2 linked regions of the Desulfitobacterium hafniense DCB-2 genome follow. Each later gene encodes a partner of the first gene's protein in a complex. Links are inferred from orthologs where the notes say so. Each region holds a gene or a part of one and is shown on either strand. Other genes may lie near its edges.

The links.
Region 2: the proteins of rpsG (region 1) and tig are in contact, whole or in part, in a crystal structure (PDB 3GTY), measured with the Thermotoga maritima proteins. The link is inferred for Desulfitobacterium hafniense DCB-2 from one-to-one orthologs. Residues at the interface, in WP_004081843.1 of Thermotoga maritima: Lys34, Lys52, Lys55, Glu59, Arg62, Gln63, Glu66, Asn67, Lys69, Val71, Arg95, Ala109, Lys110, Lys111, Gly112, Arg113, Pro114, Glu117, Glu121, Ile124, Ala125, Tyr127, Asn128, Asn129, Thr130, Gly131, Lys135, Asp139, Arg142, Met143; in WP_004081061.1 of Thermotoga maritima: Glu122, Val124, Val129, Leu130, Tyr133, Glu188, Gly259, Ile262, Tyr263, Glu266, Ser270, Glu273, Gln274, Glu277, Arg308, Gln311, Ile312, Ser315, Tyr316, Glu325, Arg329, Arg336, Leu363, Phe366, Trp367, Arg373, Leu377, Arg381, Leu384, Glu387.

The regions. Positions count from the first base shown.
Region 1 is NC_011830.1:463,812-475,373, forward strand. The notes cover bases 1-2,859. They hold rpsG (30S ribosomal protein S7), read left to right. Parts: upstream 1-1,124; coding sequence 1,125-1,595; downstream 1,596-2,859. Other genes in these bases: rpoC (DNA-directed RNA polymerase subunit beta'), read left to right, coding at 1-206; DHAF_RS02170 (ribosomal L7Ae/L30e/S12e/Gadd45 family protein), read left to right, coding at 300-551; rpsL (30S ribosomal protein S12), read left to right, coding at 651-1,073; fusA (elongation factor G), read left to right, coding at 1,664-2,859. In the rest of the region: more of fusA, read left to right, coding at 2,860-3,742; tuf (elongation factor Tu), read left to right, coding at 3,867-5,069; rpsJ (30S ribosomal protein S10), read left to right, coding at 5,297-5,605; rplC (50S ribosomal protein L3), read left to right, coding at 5,860-6,489; rplD (50S ribosomal protein L4), read left to right, coding at 6,514-7,137; DHAF_RS02210 (50S ribosomal protein L23), read left to right, coding at 7,137-7,424; rplB (50S ribosomal protein L2), read left to right, coding at 7,449-8,279; rpsS (30S ribosomal protein S19), read left to right, coding at 8,299-8,580; rplV (50S ribosomal protein L22), read left to right, coding at 8,599-8,943; rpsC (30S ribosomal protein S3), read left to right, coding at 8,947-9,606; rplP (50S ribosomal protein L16), read left to right, coding at 9,607-10,044; rpmC (50S ribosomal protein L29), read left to right, coding at 10,034-10,237; rpsQ (30S ribosomal protein S17), read left to right, coding at 10,261-10,521; rplN (50S ribosomal protein L14), read left to right, coding at 10,557-10,925; rplX (50S ribosomal protein L24), read left to right, coding at 10,953-11,291; rplE (50S ribosomal protein L5), read left to right, coding at 11,313-11,562.
Region 2 is NC_011830.1:4,642,182-4,653,790, reverse strand. Bases 4,987-7,892 are described here. They hold tig (trigger factor), read left to right. Parts: upstream 4,987-5,752; coding sequence 5,753-7,033; downstream 7,034-7,892. Other genes in these bases: clpX (ATP-dependent Clp protease ATP-binding subunit ClpX), read left to right, coding at 7,073-7,892; DHAF_RS21870 (MGDG synthase family glycosyltransferase), read left to right, coding at 4,987-5,358. In the rest of the region: DHAF_RS21895 (FAD-binding oxidoreductase), read left to right, coding at 1-959; DHAF_RS21890 (FAD-binding oxidoreductase), read left to right, coding at 979-2,358; DHAF_RS21885 (cupin domain-containing protein), read left to right, coding at 2,562-2,915; DHAF_RS21880 (hypothetical protein), read right to left, coding at 3,379-3,825; more of DHAF_RS21870, read left to right, coding at 4,240-4,986; more of clpX, read left to right, coding at 7,893-8,338; DHAF_RS21855 (anthranilate synthase component II), read right to left, coding at 8,521-9,114; DHAF_RS21850 (anthranilate synthase component I family protein), read right to left, coding at 9,163-10,596; trpA (tryptophan synthase subunit alpha), read right to left, coding at 10,587-11,453; trpB (tryptophan synthase subunit beta), read right to left, coding at 11,545-11,609. UniProt on the Bacillus subtilis protein: Involved in protein export. Acts as a chaperone by maintaining the newly synthesized protein in an open conformation. Functions as a peptidyl-prolyl cis-trans isomerase.

The sequences.
Region 1 (11,562 bases):
TTTCTGCGGCATCCTTCCAGGAAACAACCCGTGTTCTCACGGAGGCAGCCATCAAAGGAAAGGTCGATCCTCTGCTGGGACTCAAGGAAAACGTCATCATCGGGAAGCTCATTCCGGCGGGTACAGGAATGTCCCGTTACCGGAATGTAAAAGTTATTAATCTTGATGAAGAGCAAGTTGAAAATCTTGACAGTGTAAATCCATGATGATAAAATACTATAGTGTGATTTAACGATTATGGGAAAAATATGTAGTTTTTTCACCAATCAATGTTGCTCTTTGAGGAGGAAAGCATATTAATGCTTGATGAAGCCTTAAAAAAATCCAAAAACAGGACCGTGGGAGTCAAGCAAACTCTGCGGGCCCTGGAAAAAGAGAGTTTAATCTGTGTCTATGTGGCTAAGGATGCGGAAAGCCATGTGCTTCGCCCCATCCTTGAACAGTGCCGGAACAAAAGGATTCAAGTTCAGGAAGTTCAGACGATGCTTGAGCTGGGCAAAGCCTGCGGGATTGAAGTAGGCGCTGCTGTAGCGGCCCTGTTATCCGAATAGACAGGAAGCTCCGAAATGTGTTAGTTTTGGGGATTGCTTGCTTTATGCTGAAGCAAGCAATTCCTTTGATATGTTCTTTCTTGGGAAGGAGGTGTAGTTATGCCGACGATTAATCAATTGATTCGCAATGGCCGTTCGAAGATTGCAAAGAAATCAACAGCTCCAGCTATGCAATGGGGCTATAACTCTTTACAACGCAAGCAATTCGCCTCTGGGGGATCACCTCAAAAGCGTGGGGTTTGCACCAGGGTTTACACGACAACTCCAAAGAAGCCGAACTCTGCTCTCCGTAAAGTTGCCCGTGTGCGTTTAACCAATACGATTGAAGTATCATCATACATCCCAGGCATCGGGCACAACCTGCAGGAGCACAGTGTTGTTCTTGTCCGTGGCGGCCGTGTTAAAGACCTTCCGGGTGTTCGTTACCACATCGTTCGTGGGGCCCTTGATACTCAAGGTGTTCAGAAACGGATGCAAGCTCGTTCCAAATACGGTGCCAAACGTCCTAAGAAAGGGAAGTAAGCCGTAAGTAACGAGGGGAATACGAATTGCGCTGTAAAGGAGGGAAATGATTTGCCACGTAAAGGTTATATTGCTAAACGTGAGATTCTGCCGGATCCGATTTATAAGAACCGGGTGCTGACCAAATTTATCAACCAAATTATGTTGGATGGTAAAAAAGGCACTGCAGAATCCATTTGCTATAATGCATTTGAGCTCATTCAAGAGAAGACCGGTAAAGATCCAATTGAAGTGTTCGAAACCGCTCTCAAGAATGTGATGCCTGTATTGGAGGTAAAAGCACGCCGTGTCGGCGGCGCCAACTACCAAGTACCCATCGAAGTTCGCACCGATCGCCGTCAAACCTTGGGCTTGCGCTGGCTTGTAGGCTATGCCCGCAAACGCAGTGAAAAGACCATGGAAGAGAGGATCGCAGGTGAACTGATGGATGCAGCCAACAACACCGGCGGCTCTATTAAGAAAAAAGAAGACACTCATAAGATGGCCGAAGCCAATAAGGCTTTTGCGCATTACCGTTGGTAGGATGATCAAAGCGTATGCTTAAAATCATTCACAATGGGGAATGACTACGGCAGAAAGGGGGATTATCAGTGGCAAGGCAATTTCCATTAGAGAAAACGCGGAATATCGGGATTATGGCCCATATTGATGCGGGTAAAACGACCACGACCGAGCGTATTTTGTTCTACACCGGGCGTGTTCATAAGATCGGGGAAGTTCACGATGGAGCAGCAACCATGGACTGGATGGTTCAGGAGCAGGAGCGTGGGATTACCATTACTTCTGCAGCGACGACAGCCCAATGGAAAGGCCATCGTATTAACATCATCGATACACCAGGGCACGTGGACTTTACCGTCGAGGTAGAGCGCAGCTTGCGTGTACTTGACGGAGCTGTAGCAGTGTTCTGCTCTGTCGGCGGTGTTGAGCCTCAATCTGAAACAGTATGGCGGCAGGCGGACAAGTACGGTGTACCCCGTATCGCCTATATTAACAAAATGGATCGTATGGGTGCAGATTTCTTCCGGGGAGTATCTATGATTGCTGACCGGTTAGGTGCAAACCCTGTACCGATCCAAATTCCGATTGGCGCAGAGGATCAATTCAAAGGAATTATTGACCTCGTAACCATGAAGGCTATGATCTATACGGACGATTTAGGCACCACCAGCGACGTTGCCGATATCCCCGGAGACTTAGTCGACCAAGCCAATGAATATCGTGAGAAGCTTCTGGAAGCAGTTGCTGATACAGATGAAGAGCTCATGATGAAATATCTCGAAGGTGAAGAACTGACCGAAGAAGAGATTCGTAACGGAATCCGTAAAGGAACAATTGGGCTGAAGTTTATCCCAGTGGTCTGTGGCTCTTCGTTCAAGAATAAAGGGGTGCAACCACTACTTGATGCGGTTGTAGAGTATATGCCAGCCCCAACTGATGTACCGAATATTAAAGGGGTGCATCCGGAGACCGGTGAAGCTGATGAACGCCATTCCAGCGACAAAGATCCGTTCTCTGCCTTGGCCTTTAAGATCATGGCTGACCCTTACGTGGGTAAATTGGCATTTTTCCGGGTATACTCGGGAGTCCTGGGTTCGGGATCCTATGTTTACAACTCAACCAAAGGCAAACGGGAGAGAATCGGCCGGATTCTCCAAATGCATGCCAACCACCGGGAAGAGATTCCCGAGGTCTATGCAGGAGATATCGCCGCAGCTGTGGGCTTAAAAGATACCACCACCGGGGATACCCTCTGTGATGACAAAGCCCCCATCATTCTCGAATCCATGCAATTCCCTGATCCTGTCATCAACGTGGCCATTGAGCCCAAGACGAAACAGGACCAGGAGAAGATGGGTACCGCTCTGGCTCGTTTGGCTGAGGAAGATCCCACCTTTAAAATGCATACCGACCAGGATAGCGGGCAAACCATCATCGAAGGAATGGGTGAGCTTCACCTGGAAATCATCGTTGACCGTTTGCAGCGTGAATTTAAAGTCGAGTGCAATGTGGGACGTCCTCAGGTTGCTTACAAAGAAACCATCCGCCGTGCTGTTAAATCTGAGGGTAAGTTCGTTCGTCAATCCGGTGGACGTGGACAATACGGACACTGCTGGATCGAGATTGAACCTCTGGAGCAAGGCAGTGGTTTCGAGTTCGTCAACAAAATCGTGGGTGGCGTGATTCCCAGGGAATATATCGCTCCCATCGGTCAGGGGATCGAAGAAGCCATGCAAAATGGTATCCAGGCAGGCTATCCTGTGATGGATATCCGGGCTACAGTCTATGACGGTTCTTACCATGATGTAGACTCTTCCGAAATGGCCTTTAAGATCGCCGGCTCTATGGCCTTCAAGGCTGGTGCGGCGAAAGCTGATCCTGCTATCATCGAGCCCGTTATGAAGGTAGAGGTTACTGTACCTGAGGAGTATATGGGTGAGGTTATTGGCGATATGAACTCCCGTCGGGGACGGATTGAGGGCATGGAAGCCACAGGAACAGCACAAATCGTTCGCGGGTTTGTCCCGCTTTCCGAAATGTTTGGCTATGCCACCGACCTTCGTTCCAAGACCCAAGGGCGCGGTGTCTACGTCATGATGTTTGACCACTACGAGGAAGTGCCCAAGAATATCGCTGAAGGCATTGTTGCTAAACGCGCCGGCGCTTAATCTTAAGTCCATGGTTTACGGTGCGGGGTTCGAAGTTCAGGGATCTCCTTGTCAGCGGACCTCGCTCAAATAAAAGGAAACTTCTATTGCTTACTTTATTATTTAGAGGGAGTGAAAATTTAAAATGGCAAAGCAAAAATTCGAACGTACTAAACCCCACGTTAACGTTGGAACCATCGGTCACGTTGACCATGGTAAAACCACCTCTACTGCTGCTATCACCTTAGTTCTTTCCAAAGCCGGCGGCGCAGTAGCCCAAGCATTCGACCAAATCGACAAGGCTCCGGAAGAAAGAGAGCGTGGAATCACCATCTCCACTTCTCACGTTGAGTATGAAACCGCTAACCGCCACTATGCTCACGTTGACTGCCCAGGCCACGCCGACTATGTTAAAAACATGATCACCGGTGCTGCCCAAATGGATGGAGCTATCCTGGTTGTATCCGCTGCTGACGGCCCGATGCCCCAAACCCGTGAGCACATCCTCCTTGCCCGTCAAGTAGGTGTTCCTTACATCGTGGTTTGGTTGAACAAAGCCGACATGGTAGATGATCCGGAACTCATGGAACTGGTTGAAATGGAAATTCGTGAACTCCTCTCCGAGTACGAATTCCCTGGCGATGATATTCCCATCATTCCCGGTTCCGGCCTGAAAGCTCTCCAATGCGGTTGCGGATCCCGTGATTGTGAATGGTGCGGCAAGATCTGGAATCTGATGGATGCTGTTGACTCCTATATTCCAACTCCAGAGCGTGCTACCGACAAGCCTTTCCTTATGCCTGTGGAGGACGTATTCACCATTACCGGTCGTGGTACCGTTGCTACCGGTCGTGTCGAGCGCGGTGTGATTAAAGTCGGTGACGAGATTGAAATCGTTGGTTTGACAGAAGCTCCTCGCAAAACCGTTTGCACCGGCGTGGAAATGTTCCGCAAGCTCCTTGACCAAGCTCAAGCAGGGGACAACATCGGAGCTCTTCTCCGCGGTGTGGATCGTAAAGATATCGAACGCGGTCAAGTACTTGCTAAAACCGGTTCTATTAAACCTCACACCAAATTTACCGGCGAAGTTTTCGTACTGAGCAAAGAAGAAGGCGGACGTCATACCCCATTCTTCAACAACTACCGCCCTCAGTTCTACTTCCGTACAACCGACGTTACCGGTGTTGTAACCCTTCCTGAAGGAACGGAAATGGTTATGCCCGGAGACCGTGTTACCATCACTTGCGAAATTATCTCCCCTATCGCTATGGAAGAAGGACTTCGTTTCGCTATCCGTGAAGGTGGCCGTACTGTTGGAGCCGGCGTTGTTGTCAGCATCATCGAATAGTAGGCTTTAGTCCTTGGTATTATGCAGGCATAGACTTAGAGTCTATTGATAAAGGATGCCACAGATTCACTGTGGCATCCTGCCTCGTTTCCACTGCTGGGATGCTGTGGAAACATCTCTCGGGTCTCTGGTGCAGAAGGTTGCTGATGAAAGTGTCTCCGCTGCTCATCAGGGAATTTCTGGACCCAGTACATCCGTTAAACGGAATTATTAGGAGGGTTTTTTTAATGAGCAGTCAAAAAATTCGTATCCGCCTGAAAGCGTTTGATCACAAAACATTGGATCAATCAGCAGAGAAAATTGTTGAAACAGCCAAGAGAACAGGTGCCCGTGTCAGTGGACCGATTCCCCTTCCCACTGAAAAAAGCATTTATACCATTCTTCGTTCTCCCCACGTTAACAAGGATTCTCGCGAGCAATTCGAAATGCGGACTCATAAACGCCTGATCGATATCCTGGAGCCAACCTCCAAAACGGTGGATGCTCTGATGCGTTTAGATCTTCCCGCTGGCGTCGATATCGAAATCAAACTCTAATTGGCGAATCATAAAACCTGAGCGCAAACGCTGGTTTAATCGCCTGCCTGAAAGATTAAAGATTCAGACAGACGAAAAAACTAGCGTTCATTTGGGGTTTATGATATAATATTTTTGTTTGTGGCGCGAAACACCCGGCACTGTGGATTGGTGCTCAAGGTCGACTCGCTTCAAAATATCAATTCAAATTTGGAACGCTCTCGTGCTCCGGTCATAGAGCCGGCGCACTTCAAAGTGTTCAGGAGGTGGCAATCGTGTCGAAAGGAATTTTGGGTAAAAAAGTGGGTATGACCCAGGTTTTCACGGAAGAAGGACATCTTATTCCCGTGACTGTGGTCGAAGCAGGTCCTTGCTATGTCATCCAAAAGAAAACGAAGGCAACGGATGGTTACAACGCAATCCAGGTTGGCTTTGGTGCTCTGAGGGAAAGACTGGCGAACAAGCCGCAAAAAGGACATGTTGCAAAAGCTTCTGTGAAGCCGATGCGCTACATTCGTGAGTTCCGCGTGGATGATGTGGATGCTTACGAAATCGGACAAGAAATCACGGCTGAAGTGTTTGCTGCAGGTGATGCAGTGGACGTAGTCGGAATCTCCAAAGGTAAAGGCTTTGCCGGGATGATTAAACGTCATGGTGCCGGCCGCGGACCCATGAAGCATGGTTCCAAGTATCATCGCCGTACCGGTTCCCTCGGCGCGAAAGGCCCGGCTCGTGTATTTAAGGGCCGCAACCTGCCAGGGCGCATGGGTGGCGAGCGGGTTACCGTTCAAAACCTGAAGGTTGTTCGGGTGGATGCGGATAAGAATATGATTCTCGTCAAAGGCGCTGTACCCGGCGCGAAAAAGTCATTGCTCATTCTGAAGCCTTCCGTTAAGGCGAAGTAACTTGTAAGAAAGGAGGAATAAGCAATGCCAAAGGTTCAAGTAGTTAATATGCAAGGTTCTCCCGTTGGAGAGCTGGAGCTGGATGAATATGTGTTCGGTATTGAACCCAATACCCATGTTATGCACCAGGCAGTAGTAGGACAACTGGCCAGCCAAAGACGTGGTACTCACTCCACCTTACTCCGTGGAGAAGTTCGCGGAGGCGGCCGCAAGCCCTGGCGTCAAAAAGGTACCGGCCGGGCTCGCGCAGGCAGCATTCGTTCACCTCTATGGAGAGGCGGCGCTGTGCTTTTCGGACCCAAGCCCCGCAAATATGGCTTCAGCCTTCCTAAGAAGGTTCGCCGCCTGGCTTTGCGTTCAGCCCTTTCTTCCAAGGTAAACGAACAAAAACTGATCGTATTGGAAGATTTGAGCTTGAACGAAGCAAAAACCCGGGAAATGGTTAAAGTTCTGCAGGCCCTGAATGTCGGCAAAAAAGCTTTAATCGTTACAGATGAATTTATGGAAACCATCGATCGTTCTGCCCGCAATATTGCTGGGATCAAAACCACTGCAGTAGAAGGCATGAATATTTACGATCTTCTCAATTCTGATGTCATCGTCATGACCAAAGCAGCGGTAACGAAAACGGAGGAGGTGTTAGCGTAATGCGCGATGCTCGTGATGTACTCAAACGTCCAGTGATTTCCGAGAAGTCTGTTGGACTTATTGAGGAAAACAAGTACTCCTTCTGGGTAGACACAGCGGCCAACAAGATTGAGATCAAGAATGCTGTGGAAAAGATGTTTAAAGTTAAAGTCGTTGATGTTCGTACCATCAACGTCGATGGTAAAAAGAAGCGTGTCGGAAAACACGTAGGTAGAACAGCAGACCGTAAAAAGGCGATTGTTACGCTTAAAGCTGGAGATCGCATTGAAGGCTTTGCTGGCCTGTAAGCTTGATGCAAAGGAGGGAAACCCATGCCAGTAAAAGGATTTAAACCGTATTCTCCTGGTCGTCGTCAAATGACAGTGTCGACTTTTGAAGAAATTACGAAAACAACACCGGAGCGCTCTTTGCTCGCACCGTTAAAAAGCAAAGCCGGCCGCAACAATCAAGGTAAACTGACTGTGCGTCACCAAGGCGGCGGACATAAACGGAAGTATCGTTTGATTGACTTCAAACGCAATAAGGATAGTGTGCCGGCGAAAGTCGCTTCTATCGAATATGACCCGAATCGTTCCGCGAATATTGCCCTGCTCCATTACTTGGATGGTCATAAAGCCTATATCCTGGCTCCTAATGGCCTGCAAGTGGGACAAATGGTCGTATCCGGACCGGATGCCGATATTAAAGTAGGAAATGCCCTGCCGATTAAAAACATTCCCGTGGGTACCCTGCTCCATAATATCGAAATGAAGCCTGGCAAAGGAGCTCAATTGGTCCGCTCTGCGGGTGGTTCAGCTCAGCTGATGGCTAAAGAAGGCAAGTATGCGACCTTGAGACTTCCTTCCGGTGAAATGCGCATGGTTCATATCGACTGCCGGGCCACCATCGGCCAGGTCGGCAATCTGGAACATGAGAACATCAACATCGGTAAAGCAGGTCGTTCACGCTGGTTAGGAATCCGCCCCACAGTTCGTGGTGCTGTTATGAACCCCAACGATCACCCACACGGCGGTGGTGAAGGCCGTAACCCAATCGGCCGCAACCCTGTTACACCTTGGGGTAAACCTGCCCTTGGAGCGAAGACCCGTAAGAAGAAGAATCCTTCTAACCGCTTCATCGTGAAACGACGTGGCAAGAAGTAATCGAAAGGAGGCCAATTAAATGAGTCGATCTCTGAAAAAAGGGCCTTATGTAGAAGGACGCTTGCTCGAACGTGTGGAAAAGATGAATGCCGCCAATGAGAAGCGTGTCCTCAAGACCTGGTCCAGAAGTTCAACAATATTTCCGCAAATGGTGGGACACACCATCGCGGTTCATGAGGGACGGAAACACATCCCCATCTATATTACCGAAGATATGGTAGGGCACAAACTCGGTGAGTTTGCTCCTACACGCACCTACAAAGGGCATGCTGGCAGCGAAAAATCCAGCGGCCTGCGCTAAAAAGGAGGAGTCAACGAAATGCAACAAGCTAAAGCGATTGCAAGATATGTGCGGATCTCTCCTCGTAAGGTGCGCCAAGTTGTCGATCTCATTCGCGGCAAGAACGTCAGCGACGCTCTCGCGATTCTTCAATTCACCCCAAAAGGTGCCACAGAGCCTGTAACGAAAGTGCTGAACTCCGCGGTAGCCAATGCGGAGCACAACTACGATATGGATACCGACGCTCTGATTGTTAAAGAAATTTATGTGGATGAAGGACCGACCTTGAAGCGCATTAAACCTCGAGCCATGGGACGTGCGGATCAGATCCGGAAGCGGACCAGTCACATTACCGTGGTTGTGGTTGAGAAGAAGGAGGGTTAAAACGTGGGTCAAAAAGTAAATCCTAAAGGCCTCAGGGTCGGAATTATCCGTGACTGGGAAGGCCGTTGGTTTGCAGATAAAAACTACCTGGAACTCCTTCATGAAGATTTGAAGGTTCGCAAATTTGTGAAGACCAAATTACAGCAAGCAGGTGTTCCTAAAGTTGAGATTGAACGGGCAGCCAACCGGGTTAAGGTTTCGATTTATGCGGCTAAGCCGGGAATCGTCATCGGCCGGGGCGGTACTGAAGTAGAAAATCTCCGCAAGCAACTGGAAGCCATGACAGGCAAACAAGTGGCTGTCAACATCGTGGAAGTTAAGAAGCCTGAGCTTGATGCACAACTGGTTGCTGAGAGTGTCGCTCAGCAATTAGAGAAGCGTGTGTCTTTCCGCCGGGCTATGAAACAAACCGTACAGCGCACCATGCGTCAAGGCGGTCAGGGAATTAAGATTTCCTGCAGCGGCCGTTTAGGCGGTGCGGAAATCGCACGGACCGAGTGGTACAGTGAAGGGAAAGTTCCCCTCCATACTCTTCGTGCCGACATTGATTATGGATTTGCTGAAGCAAATACCACCTATGGAAAGATTGGCGTAAAAGTCTGGATATATAAAGGAGAGGTTCTTCCCGCCAAGAAGGTCGCTCAGGTGGAAGGAGGAAAATAAATGCTAGTCCCAACCAGAGTAAAGCACCGGAAACAACATCGTGGCCGGATGCATGGAAAAGCAACTCGCGGTAATGTGATTACCTTCGGCGAGTATGGATTAGTGGCTATGGAGCCAGCATGGATTACCAATCGCCAGATTGAGGCCGCTCGTATTGCCATGACTCGTTATATCAAACGGGGCGGTAAAGTTTGGATTAAAATTTTCCCGGATAAGCCGATTACGGCTAAGCCGGCTGAGACTCGTATGGGTAGTGGTAAAGGTTCCCCGGAATACTGGGTAGCCGTGGTCAAACCCGGTCGTGTAATGTTTGAATTGGCTGGGGTGCCTGAAGAGATTGCTAAAGAAGCACTTCGCCTTGCTATGCATAAACTTCCGGTTAAGTGTAAGATTGTACGCCGCGAGGAATTAGAGGGAGGTGACGCAAATGAAAACTAAGAATTTCCGTGATATGACCGATGAAGAACTCCTCAAGGAGATTGATGGCTTCAAAACGGAACTGTTCAATTTGCGTTTCCAACTGGCCACCGGACAACTGGACAATCCAGCCAGAATCCGGGAAGTCAGGAAAGGGATTGCCCGTGGCAAGACCATTCTCCGTGAGCGCGAACTAAAAATTAACCGTGCTTAAGGTTGGAAAGGAGACTTTTTAACATGGAAAGAACCCAACGCAAAGTCAGAGTGGGCAAAGTCGTCAGCGATAAGATGGAAAAAACTATCGTCGTTGCCGTCGAGATGAAAGTCCGTCATCCCCTTTACCATAGAACGATTACTCAAACCAAGAAATTCAAGGCTCATGATGAAAACAATGAAGCTAAGATCGGCGATAGCGTAGTCATTATGGAGACCCGCCCTATTAGCAAGGATAAACGCTGGCGTCTGGTAGAGATCACAGAAAGAGCTGTTGTTCTCTAAGAACTGAACTTTTAATGCGGAAGGAGGGTCAATAGATGATCCAAGTTCAAACTCGCCTCAGAGTCGGAGACAATTCTGGAGCTAAAGAACTCATGTGCATCAAGGTGCTCGGCGGTTCAATGCGCCGTTATGCATCCATTGGAGATATAATTGTCGCTTCTGTTAAAGAAGCAACACCAGGCGGCGTTGTCAAAAAGGGAGATGTCGTGAAAGCGGTTGTTGTTCGTACCAAGAAAGAAATCAAACGCAAAGACGGCACCTATATCCGTTTCAGTGAAAACGCTGCAGTCGTAATTAAAGATGATAGAAGCCCGCGGGGAACTCGTATTTTCGGACCCGTTGCCCGGGAACTGCGTGATAGAGATTTCATGAAAATCATCTCTCTCGCACCGGAAGTAATCTAAGACCCCATACCAGTGGAGGTGAATGAAGTGGCTGCTGTAAAGCAAAAGATACACGTCAAAAAAGGCGATATGGTTATGGTCATTACAGGAAAAGATGCCGGCAAGAAAGGCAAAGTCCTGGAAGTGTTTCCGAAAAAGGGCCGTGTGGTTATTGAGAAAGTCAATATCGTAAAACGTCACACCAAACCCAGTCAAAGCATGCCCCAAGGTGGGATCTTTGAAAAAGAGGCACCTGTCGCCAGTTCAAATGTCATGCTGTTTTGCACCGAGTGCAATAAAGTGACCCGGGTCAGCATGAAGGTAACTGAGGCTGGAAAAGTCCGTGTTTGCAAAAAATGCGGTGTGAACCTGCCCGACAAAAAATAATCGAGAAGGGAGGGACCTTAGTTGGCTCGTCTAAAAGATAAGTTCAGCAGTGAAATAGCTCCTGCATTACAGCAGAAGTTCAACTATAAAAATGTGATGCAAATTCCCAAGCTCGAAAAAGTGGTTATCAATGTGGGCGTTGGGGAAGCCATCCAAAACTCCAAAGCTATCGACGCGGCCGTCGGCGATCTGAGCAAAATCACCGGACAAAAACCCGTTGTAACCCGGGCGAAGAAATCCATCGCCGCTTTCAAACTCCGTACAGGGATGC
Region 2 (11,609 bases), 4.2 Mb from region 1 along the record:
AGGCTGACGGATATTTGTTCCCGGTAGAGCCCTATGCGGTGGATACCAGTTCCGTGGGCGGCTGCTTTGCCATCGGGGATTCAGATTCCAAATCCTTTAACTACGGACCGACAAGAACCTTTATGATGGGCTTTGAAATGGTTACGCCTACCGGTGAAATTATGTTTATCGGCAATAAATGTATTAAAAATGTTTCCGGTTATGACTTCATTCACTTCGCAGTGGGCAGCCAAGGCACCTTTGGTATCTTTACTAAAATTTTAATTAAGCTTTTACCCCAGCCGGCTGCCAAGAGAGCCATCGTGGCCCGGTTTGATTGTTTGCAAAAAGCCAATGCCACCTTCAGTACCTTGATTAAACGCCATATTCATCCCGATCGGATGAATCTCGTGAGCAAGGATCTGGCCCAGGAGATTCTTCCCGGAGAAGGACATCTGGTCCTCATCGACCTGGAAGGATTCAATAAATCCGGAACCAACTTAGCCAATGAAATCGCGTCTATCTTCACCTTAGGCGGCGGTAGCGATGTTGCGATCATCGAGGATAAAGAAGCTTATGAGAAAATTATTAGTGGCTGGCTTAAGGTTCGTCAAGGGCTGAACAACGCTCCGGATAATGTACTGGAATTTGCAGTGGGTCCCATGAAGATGTCTCAGGCTTTGGCTCAATTAAAAGCAATACAAGGGGAGCTGAACAGCGGAGTCGTAATAGAAGGGCTCTTGGGAGTTGCCCGTGTGGTTCTGCCCAAAGATGCCGATAAAATGGCTTTGGCCGCCAAAGTCAACAAAATGGCCATGTCCTTAGGCGGCAATGTTACCGGCCTCCTTGGTCATAAACTGATGTGTGACATGTTCAATGACGGGGAGATGTGGTCGGAAACCACCGGTCTCCTCAGTGAACTGCGCAGCAAATTCGACCCCAACGGGATTCTTAATCCAGGTGTAAGTCTGTTGGCTTAATAGAGAAGGAGGGCTGAAAATGTTATCGCAAACGATTGTTGATCGACTGAAAGAGATTGTCGGAGAGAAAAACGTGGTGACCAAACCAACAGAACTCTTCGCTTATGGTTATGATGGTACATTGCTCAGCGGCGATGCCATCGGCGCAGTGTTTCCGGAAACTACGGATCAAGTGGTTGAGCTGGTTAACTATATGAATGAGCAGGATATCAAGCTGGTCCCACGGGGTGCCGGCACCAATGTCAGCGGCGGTACGATTCCTTCGGAAAAATCCATCGTCATTAACTTTACCCGCATGACCAAAGTGCTGGAGATCGATACGGAGAATTTCGTCGCCGTGGTTGAACCCGGAGTCGTTAACTTTGACCTTCAGCAAGAACTGGAAAAGGTCGGATTTTACTATCCCCCCGATCCGTCTTCCTGGAAAGCCTCGACTCTCGGCGGAAATATCGGGGAGTGCTCCGGCGGACCCCGTTGCTTCAAATATGGAGTAACCCGTGATTCTATTCTGGGCTTGGAAGTGGTTCTGCCTAACGGAAAGGTGATTCGGACCGGCGGGCGGAACTTCAAAAGCGAGCCTGGTTATGATTTGACCCGCATCATCGTCGGTTCTGAGGGGACGTTAGGTTTGGTCACCAAGGCTTATCTGCGTATCTTACCAAAGCCTGTCACCAAGAAAACCATGCTGGCCATTTATAATAAAGTCGAAGATGCTTCCCAAACGGTTGCCGATATCGTGGCCGCCGGAATTATCCCCACAACCTTGGAAATGATGGATAATCTGCTGATTAATACCACGGAAGATTATTGCCATGCCGGACTTCCCCGGGATGCGGGAGCTATTCTGATTATTGAGATTGACGGCTATCCGGAAGACATGGATGAGCAAATCGAAACCATCCGTGAAGTAACGAAGAAAGCCAATGCCCGAGACTTTAAGATTGCTCAAACGGCGGCTGAAGTGGATCAAATCTGGCTTTCCCGCCGGGTTGCTTTCGGTTCGGTGGCTCGTGTTAAACCTTGTTATTCGATTCAGGACATTACGGTGCCGAGAAGTGAATTCCCCCAAGCTATTGAAGGAATTCTTAAGATTGCCAAAGAGTATGATATGATCATCGGTCTGGTGGCTCACGCCGGAGACGGCAACCTCCATCCTTTGGTGCTCTTCGATCAACGGCATGCCGACGAGGTGGAACGGGTTCATGGTGCAGAAGGAGCCCTGAGCAAGCTGGCTGTTTCTCTGGGTGGAACCATGAGCGGTGAACACGGCATTGGTGTGGTCAAGAAAAAATATATGGATGTGGAATTTACACCGGGAGCTATGGAAGCTTTCCGTAAACTTAAAAAAACCTTTGACCCGGCTAACCGTTTTAACCCTGATAAAATTATTTCCATCTAATTTTTCAAGGGAGCTGCTCCTTTTATCAACCGAAAGGTTATCAAGGTGCAGCTCCCTTTCTTGCACTATCAGATCTCTATAAAATAATTTGCTTAGGTTATCCAAAGGGACCTTTTACAAGAAAGGGAATGTGATAAAATATACATGGAAGTGTGTACATATCCTAGCGGAAGGGAAAAATTATGATATAGGAGTTGATTGCTGTGGAAAAAAGACTGTATGATTTAACCAAATTGACTAAGTTTAACGCAGACGTACCCCAAAAAGTGGTTGTTTATCAATCGGAAAAAACCCTCGCCGCCATGTGGTGTCTGGAGCCAGGTCAAGAAGTATTCCTGCATATGCATCCCAATGCCGATGATGTATGGATTTGCCTTGAAGGGGAGTCAGGCCTGTACTTTGCCGGAGACGGCAAAGAAGTTCCCATTTCCAAAGGTATGGCTGTTCTCGCTGAACCGGGACAAACTCATGGCATGAGGAACACCGGTAAAGATCGCTTCGTTTTTATCGGCGTGGCTGCTCCTGTTCCTGTTCAAACGGAAAGATTGGATAAGTAAAGCAATGGCCTGCTGATTGCCATGAAAATGAGAGCATTTTTGGATAAAATTTGCTGAGCTGCCCCCCTTAAAATGTCATCAAGTTTTCGTAGTATAAAATGAGAGCACTGATAACGAATTCAGGGCAGAACCCAAACGGCTTTGCAGCAGTTCCCGGCAGAATTAGGTCTAAGAGGCCGCTAAAGCCGAGACCGGGGGCTGGGGCCTGAAGATTGTAAGAACTGGCAAAACCCCGGTCGTGACGACGCTCGGGGGAATAGGAAGTCAAACAAAAAAAGCTGTAGACCTTAGACAAAAAGCGCAAAATGGGCTGTTGCAATAAACGGCCCGGCAAGCAACAAAAGAGGGCCTCCGGCAGAGCAAAATCTGCCGGAGGCCTTCTTTTGTCGTTCTATGATTTTTTCAGGATCCCATTTCCGTTACCTATGAATATCTGACGGTCAGATGTCTTCATGAAGATTTTTTACTGCTCTGTTTTTTCCCCTCTGCTGCTCATTTCTTTAATATATTGGCTTTGCGTAATGGTTCCTTGACTTACCATACTTTTAAGCTGGGTTTCTGAATACTGGGACAAGTTGCTGGTGTCAGTGTCTTCTGTGGAAGCGTCTTGAAGCAGGGTTTTCACGGTAGAAGAGGCTTGGCTTAATTCTGTATTTTCCGATGGTTCGAGCTGTGAAGAGGAACTCCTGGCTGTTTGCATTCCTTTTTCACTGATTTCCGCAGTGTCTCCGTCGAAAGAGATGCCTACGGTGACAGTCCCTTCAGCAGTCGCTACAGCCGGTCCGGCTTTCGCTACAGTGGATTCTGCTTCCTTTTTAATAGTACCGGACTCTTTTTCTGCTTTATTAAGAGATGGCTGATCTTTTTTAAAGGAAAGTTCTGTGGAAGTGATGTTTCCGGTTTGGATCATGATCATTCCTCCTGGCTTTATGTATTTGAGGGAGAGATAAAGACATTTATCCTTTTGTATATAAAACAGTCTAATAGACAAACCTGAAAAGCAACTGAACTTTTGCTGAAAAGATTCTTAAAAATAAAAAACAACCATAGTATAGACTATGGTTGTCTGCAAGTACATTGATGGTGCGAGAGAAGGGACTTGAACCCCCACGGTTTCCCGCTGGAACCTAAATCCAGTGCGTCTGCCAGTTCCGCCACTCTCGCATTGATTTACTGTCTGATTATAGCTCAGTTTTCCTTAAATGACAAGCTTTTTAAAAGCATAATCAGTTATAAGAATGTGCAATTAAGAAAAACTTAAGTTTGAGATTTGTTGTTTTTGAGTTAAAATGGGAGTGTAAGTTAACCCAAAGGAGGATTTTGCGTGGGGGAGTTAAGGGTCTTAGTGTTTTCGGCGACCTTTGGAGCAGGTCATCTTCGCGCTGCTGAAGCGTTGATTGAAGCCGTCCGTAAAAAATCACCGGAAGCAGAGATTACGCACCTGGATTTTGGGGCATTCATCAGCAAAACATTAAATACAATTGTCAAGAATACCTACATTGAGCTTATTAAGCATACACCGAGACTCTATGGTATGTTTTATTATCGAACCTCTAAGATACGGCCTCAGTCTCTTATCCAGCGTTTTATCAATATATTGGGACGCAAAGAATTTCTGGACTATATCAAGGGGCTGAACCCTGATGTGATCATTTGTACCTATCCGGTGATCGCCGGCGTCTTGGGTGAACTGCGCTTTAAGGGTGTGATTCATGCTCCGGTGGTCTCTGTGGTCACGGATTATGGGGTCCATAGTCAGTATATCCAGCGGGGAGTGGACCTTTATATTGCAGGGTGCCAGGATGTTTATAAGGACCTGATTGCCGGGGGAATTGCTCGGGAACGGATCCGCATTACAGGAATCCCTGTCGATCCAAAATTTGAAGAGGAGCTTGACCGTGCGGAGATCGCCGAGAAACTTAACCTTAAGCTCATACGTCCGACCATTCTGGTGATGGTAGGGGCCTATGGGGTGCTGGGAGGCTCTAAGCACATCTGTAGGTTTCTGCTGGATTCGTCATCTCCCCTTCAGGTCCTTGTGGTCTGCGGACGTGACGAGAAGCTTTACCGCAGCCTGGAAGGTTTGGAGGGGCGCAATCCGATGGTTTGCTATGGGTATATTAATAATGTAGAGGAACTGATGAGCGTTTCCGATTTGGTGATCACCAAAGCGGGGGGGCTGACAGTATCGGAATCTTTGACTAAGAAATTGCCCATGATTATCTATAAACCCATCCCTGGTCAGGAAGAGGAAAATGCCTGCTTCTTAGAGCGGATTGGAGCGGCCAAGCTGGCGAAGACCGAGGAGGAGCTGGAAGCAACGATTCAATACCTTCTCAGCCACCCTGAGGAGATTGAGAGCATGCGCCGGGCGGCAGCCAAGGCTTTGCCGGGTCATGCTGCGGAAAGAGCTGTGGAGGAAATCCTGGCACTTGTTCAATAATTGGTTTCTTAATCTCAAGGAACATTGTCTAATAAGATCTGCCTGATAAGTTCTTGATTTATCTTGCACTGTCTGGTAGAATGGTCAGGTAAATTTGCTAATTTAAACCTTTGGAAAACTTTTCCCATGAAACGGATAACTCAATCTTTAGGTGGAGTAAACTTCATCGGAAGGAAGTTTCCTTTATGGAAACCTGCTTTGAGGGGGAACGCAGAGTTCCCCTTTTAGTTCATGTTCTAAACGGGCAGGGTCTGGCAGTAAATGACGAAAAATGTCAAGTTTGCCTTAAGGGAATTTCGGACACACTAGCTTCATCTTATGTTTTCAGGAACGCAGTTAGATTTTCCTTAGACTATAGAGTTTATTCCAAAGGAAGTATTAAGGGGGAGCACATATGTCAGTCAAAATGGAGAAAATAGAGAAGAATACTGTTGAACTTGAAGTTACCGTCGATGCGAAGGTATTCAGTGCCGCAGTAACCAAAGCTGCCAAAGCTTTAGCTAACAAAGTGAATATCCCGGGTTTCCGTAAAGGAAAAGCTCCACGGACCATGGTTGAGCGTTACGTGGGAACGGCTGCACTTTATAATGATGCAGTGGATGACATCCTCGGTGTTGAGTACATGAAAGCGGTTAATGAAGCTGGGATTGAACCGGTAGATCGCCCGGACGTGGATCTCATCCAAATGGAAGATGGCAAAGAGCTTGTTTTCAAGGCGAAGGTCACTGTGAAGCCTGAAGTCGAGTTGGGAAGCTACAAGGGTCTGGAAGTTGAAAAGACTGCGGCTGTCGTTACCGATGAGGAGCTTGAACAAGAGCTCCAGCGCAAGCAGGAACAACACGCCAAAGTTCTTAATCTCGAAGAAGGCACAGTTCAAGCTCAGGATACCGTGAATATCGACTTCGCCGGTTCTGTGGATGGGGTGGCTTTCGAAGGCGGAACAGCTGAAGGGTACGATTTGGTTATCGGATCCGGCTCCTTTATCCCAGGATTTGAAGAACAATTGATCGGCGCACAAATTGGACAGGAAGTTGATGTCAACGTTCGCTTCCCTGATGAATATCATGTTGCAGACCTACAAGGTAAGGATGCTTTGTTCAAAGTTAAGGTCAACAAGCTGAAGAGAAAAGAGTATGCACCTTTGGATGATGAATTCGCCAAAGATATCAGCGAATTTGAGACACTTGATGAATTGAAAGCTGATTTGAGAGACAAACTTATGACAGCGGCAGAACAACGTGCAGAAATGGAACACAAAAATGCAATCGTTGCCAAAGCTGTAGAAAATGCCAGTGTCGAGATTCCGGAGGCCATGGTGAACAGCCGGATTGACATGATGCTCGATGACATGGCGCAAAATCTTTCGTATCAAGGGCTGGATTTAGAAACCTATTGCCACTATACGGGAACCAGTATGGATACCATGAGAGAAGAACTTCGCCCCCGTGCTTCGGAAAACCTTAAAACCGAACTTGTTTTAGAAGCTATCGCTAAGGTAGAAGGAATTACAGTATCCGAGGAAGAATTAAACAATGAGTTGGCAAAACTTGCAGAACGTTATCAAACCAGTCCGGAAAATTTGAAACAGGCCCTCATGGCACGTGGTGATATGGGCATGTATCGTCAGAGCTTAGTTTCCGAAAAAACGGTAAACTTCCTCGTCGAGCAGGCATAGCCTATGTGCAGAGGTATTCTGTGCTAGAGAGGTGAGAGGATGGCAAAGTACAACGACGAAAAGAACCAGCTTAAGTGTTCGTTCTGTGGAAAGACTCAGGATCAAGTCAAAAAGTTGGTTGCCGGCCCTGGAGTTTATATCTGTGATGAGTGTATTGAACTCTGCAATGAAATCATTGAGGAAGAGCTCAATGAGGACTTGGGGATGGAGATAGGAGATATTCCAAAGCCCAAAGAAATTCGGGCAATTCTCGACCAGTACGTGATCGGACAGGACGAAGCCAAAAAAGCGCTGGCTGTAGCCGTGTACAACCACTACAAACGAATCAATCTGGGTATGAAAATTGATGATGTGGAGCTGCAAAAATCCAACATCGTTATGCTGGGACCCACTGGATCCGGTAAGACTTTACTGGCCTCAACCTTAGCCAAAGTTTTGAATGTGCCTTTTGCTATTGCGGATGCAACCTCCTTAACGGAGGCCGGTTATGTGGGTGAAGACGTTGAAAATATCCTCCTCAAGCTCATTCAAGCCGCAGATTATGACGTGGAAAAAGCTGAAAAAGGTATTGTCTACATTGATGAGATTGATAAGATAGCCCGCAAATCGGAGAATCCGTCCATTACTCGTGATGTCTCCGGAGAAGGCGTCCAACAAGCCCTTCTCAAAATCCTCGAGGGAACCGTAGCCAGTGTTCCCCCTCAAGGTGGTCGCAAACATCCTCATCAGGAGTTCATCCAACTGGATACCACGAATATCTTGTTTATCGTGGGCGGGGCTTTTGACGGGATCGATAAGATCATCCAGAACCGCATCGGGAAAAAGGTAATGGGCTTTGGGGCTGAGATAAAGAAGAAGAGTGAGCAAAACATCGGGGAAACCCTTAGAGAACTTCTCCCTGCCGACCTCCTCAAGTTTGGTCTCATTCCGGAGTTCGTAGGACGTTTACCGGTCATGGTCAAACTGGATGCTCTGGATGAAGAAGCGTTGGTGCGGATTCTGACAGAACCCAAGAATGCTCTGGTCAAACAGTATGAAAAGCTTCTGGAGCTGGACGGAGTAGCTCTCGAATTTAAAGAGGAAGCCCTGAAGGCCATCGCCGAGGAAGCTATCCGGCGTAATACAGGAGCCCGTGGCTTAAGAGCTATCGTGGAAGAGATCATGCAGAATGTGATGTATGATTTGCCTTCCCGCAACGATGTGACCAAATGCGTGGTGACCAAGGACGTTATTCTGAAGAAGGAAGAACCCCTTTTGGTGACCATCGATAAAAGCAAGAAGAACAAAAAAGAAGAATCAGCATAAGACAGAGGGTGCCGCAAAACGTTGGTGAGTCAACGTTTTGCGGCACCCCTTTTTCTTTAACGCTATACTTCAGTCATGATTTTGGAGCTAGGTGTTGCAGAGTGCTAGTCCCAAAAACGAAAGCGCTTTCGTTTTTGGGACAAAGCTGGCTGATGGGCAGTTGCGATGATAGACTCTCCGCCCTACTGATGGTGAACCTGAGTAAGAAAAGAGCGCAGGATCTGGGGTCCTTCCGGGGTGAGAATGCTCTCCGGGTGGAACTGTACTCCATAAAAGGGGAAATAGCGATGGCGAATCCCCATGATCAGGTTGTTTTCCGTGCGGGCGGTGACAATAAAGAGAGGGCTCAGCCCAAGGGGATCGACCATGAGGGAGTGATACCTGCCGGCTAAAAACCCTTGGGTGCACTCCGCAAAAAGCTCTGTTTCGTCATGATAAATAAGGGATTGTTTGCCATGGACAATTTCGGGGGCGAGGATTATTTCCGAGTTAAAGGCCTGGGCAAGAGCCTGATGACCCAGGCAAACTCCCAGTAAAGGGGTGGGACGGCCTTCCTGGGCTCGTTCATTAAGGAGGCGGATCACTTCAAGGGAGATCCCGGCTTCGTTGGGAGTGCAGGGACCGGGTGAGATGACCACCCCATCAGGGTTTTCGGAAAGAAATTCCGCCCCTGATACTTCATCATTTTTGCAAACGGTAACCTTTTCTCCCAATTCACCGAAGGCTTGAACCAAGTTATAGGTAAAGGAATCATAATTATCGATGATGGCCAGCATAGGGAACCTCCTTTCGCAGTACTGTCAGAATATTATAGACCTTCTTTGTTATAGATCTTCCACAACCTTGAACAAAGCCTTCGCTTTGTGCAGAGTCTCTTCATATTCCCGTTGGGGAATAGAGTCAAAAACAATGCCTGCCCCGCTTTGCACGCTGACCTCATCATCCCTGATCATCAAGGTTCGTATGGTGATGCAGAAATCAAGATCCCCATTCCAGCGATAGATACCGAGGGCTCCGCCGTAAGGACCCCGGCGGGTAGGCTCCAGGTCCTGGAGGATTTCCATAGCCCGGACTTTAGGGGCACCGCTTAAAGTACCTGCAGGCAGAACAGCCTTTAGGGCATCCAAAGAATCGTATGCTTTGGCCAGCCGGCCTTCGACAGAGGAAACGATATGCATGACATGGGAGAAGCGTTCGACACTGCAGAATTTACCGACACTGACACTCCCGTAGTCTGAAACCCGTCCCAGATCATTGCGGCCTAAGTCAACAAGCATGGCGTGCTCGGCCATTTCTTTAGCATCGTCCAGAAGTTCTTGTTCGAGCTGTCGATCTTCCAGAGGATCTTTGCCCCGGGGACGTGTTCCGGCAATGGGGCGGGTTTGAATTTGTGAGCCGATGGAGGAGAGGAGAAGTTCCGGGGAACTGCCTACTAAAGTTTCCTTTTCGCCAAACAGGCAAAAGAGCCAGGGGGAAGGGTTGACAATCCGCAGCTTTTGATAGGCGGACCAGGGATCGATAGTCTTTTCCAGGGTAAAACGCTGGGAGAGTACGGCTTGAAAAATGTCACCGGAGTGGATATACTCTTTGATTTTTTCCACACGGGATATGAATTCCCCAGGCTGGAAATTGGCCTGCCATTGGTTTGGCCTGGTCACGGGATCAGATGGATGTTTTGTGGGGATTTCCGGTGCTGCAATCCCTGACGGAGTAGCTTCCTGAAGGTGATTATGATCCTGGCAGTGATTGTGATCTTGACAGTGATTTTGGGAAATCCAGTCCTCAAGGTGCGTTGACCAATGATCATAGAGCCTGCTCAGCTCCGAGTCATCTTCAGAGAATATCTCCAGGATGACTTTTTGTGAACTGGGGAGGAAGACCAGGTTGATGGGACAAAGGCGAAAAAAGTAACTGGGTTTCGCCGTCGTAGCTTTGGGCTTTTGCCAGAGAAGTCCCCACTCATAATCCAGGTAGCCGATGATGCCGCTTTCACAGCTCCTGGCGGGGAAGTTTTGGCGGCAAAAGTCCCTGAGGTGAGCCAAAGGATCGGGAGGAAGGCCGGGTTCCCGGGTCTCAGGGGATAAAATCCAACCCTCGCCGAATCCATAATAGGTCCGTTGATGCTCTTCCTCATTTCCTTCCAGAAGGGTATAGCATTTTTCTCCCAGGGTTTCGGAAAACCGGAGCAGGTTCATGACCCAATCGGAATGGGGGGAGGGAAAAGGGTCGAGCCGCCACTCTTTTTGGATCACTCGCATGCAAGTTCCTCCCTGACCGATGTTTTTCTTAAGGAACCAATCCAGGCATAGATGTCCTGTTCGCGGTGCACTAGCTCGTGAGCAGGGAGCGCACAGGCATCGAGCTGGGCAAACTTTTGAACCAGAGCACTGCCCACAATGACCCCTTGGCAGGCTTGGCTTAATGTATGCACCTGGGTTGGGGATTGGATGCCAAATCCCACATAGCAGGGGGCGGAAAGAGCGGTCTGGAGGGAGTCAATGAATTGCAGGGTTTGTGGCGGAATTTCCGCATCTCCTCCGGTGATCCCGTTGCGGGAGAGGACGTAGATAAAGCCCTTCTGCTCCTGGGCAAGGCCATGAATGTGAGCGGGCCGGCTGGTCTGGGCAATCATGGGGATAAAGGCCAGGTGGTCCTGGAGAAGCTCATAAGCTCTTTGCCGGAAAGGTGTGCTTTCCCGCCATGGCAGATCAGGCAGTATCAAACCATCGACTCCGGCTGTGCAGGCTTCGCTGAGAAACCGATCATAGCCGTAATGAATGAGGGGATTGAGATAGCTCATTAAAAGCAGGGGAGTGGTCTGATTTTCCTTACGGAACCGGGCGGCGAGGTTTAAGACCTTTTGGAGATTCATCCCCTGCTGCAGGGCTCGTAAGCCGGCGGCTTGGATGACAGGGCCATCGGCGATAGGGTCGCTGAAAGGAACGCCCAGTTCGAGAATATCGACCCCGGCCTTAACAAGGCCGGTTAAACGGCGCAGGGTGGTGTCACTATCAGGGTCCCCGGCCATAAGATAAGTGATCAATCCCATGCCCAAAGGGTTCTCAGGTGTTTTGAGGCGAGCTTTGGCCAGAGCTGTTTCTAAACGATCAGACACGGCATTCCCTCCTTAATTATTTTTTCTTGTTTAGTTCATTTGCTGTTTAACCATGCTGTTGGTAACCTGCTGTTGGCAGCTATGCTGGTGGTTAGTCGTAAATAAAGTGAGCAAAGGTTTCCATGTCTTTGTCCCCCCGACCGGACAGATTGACGA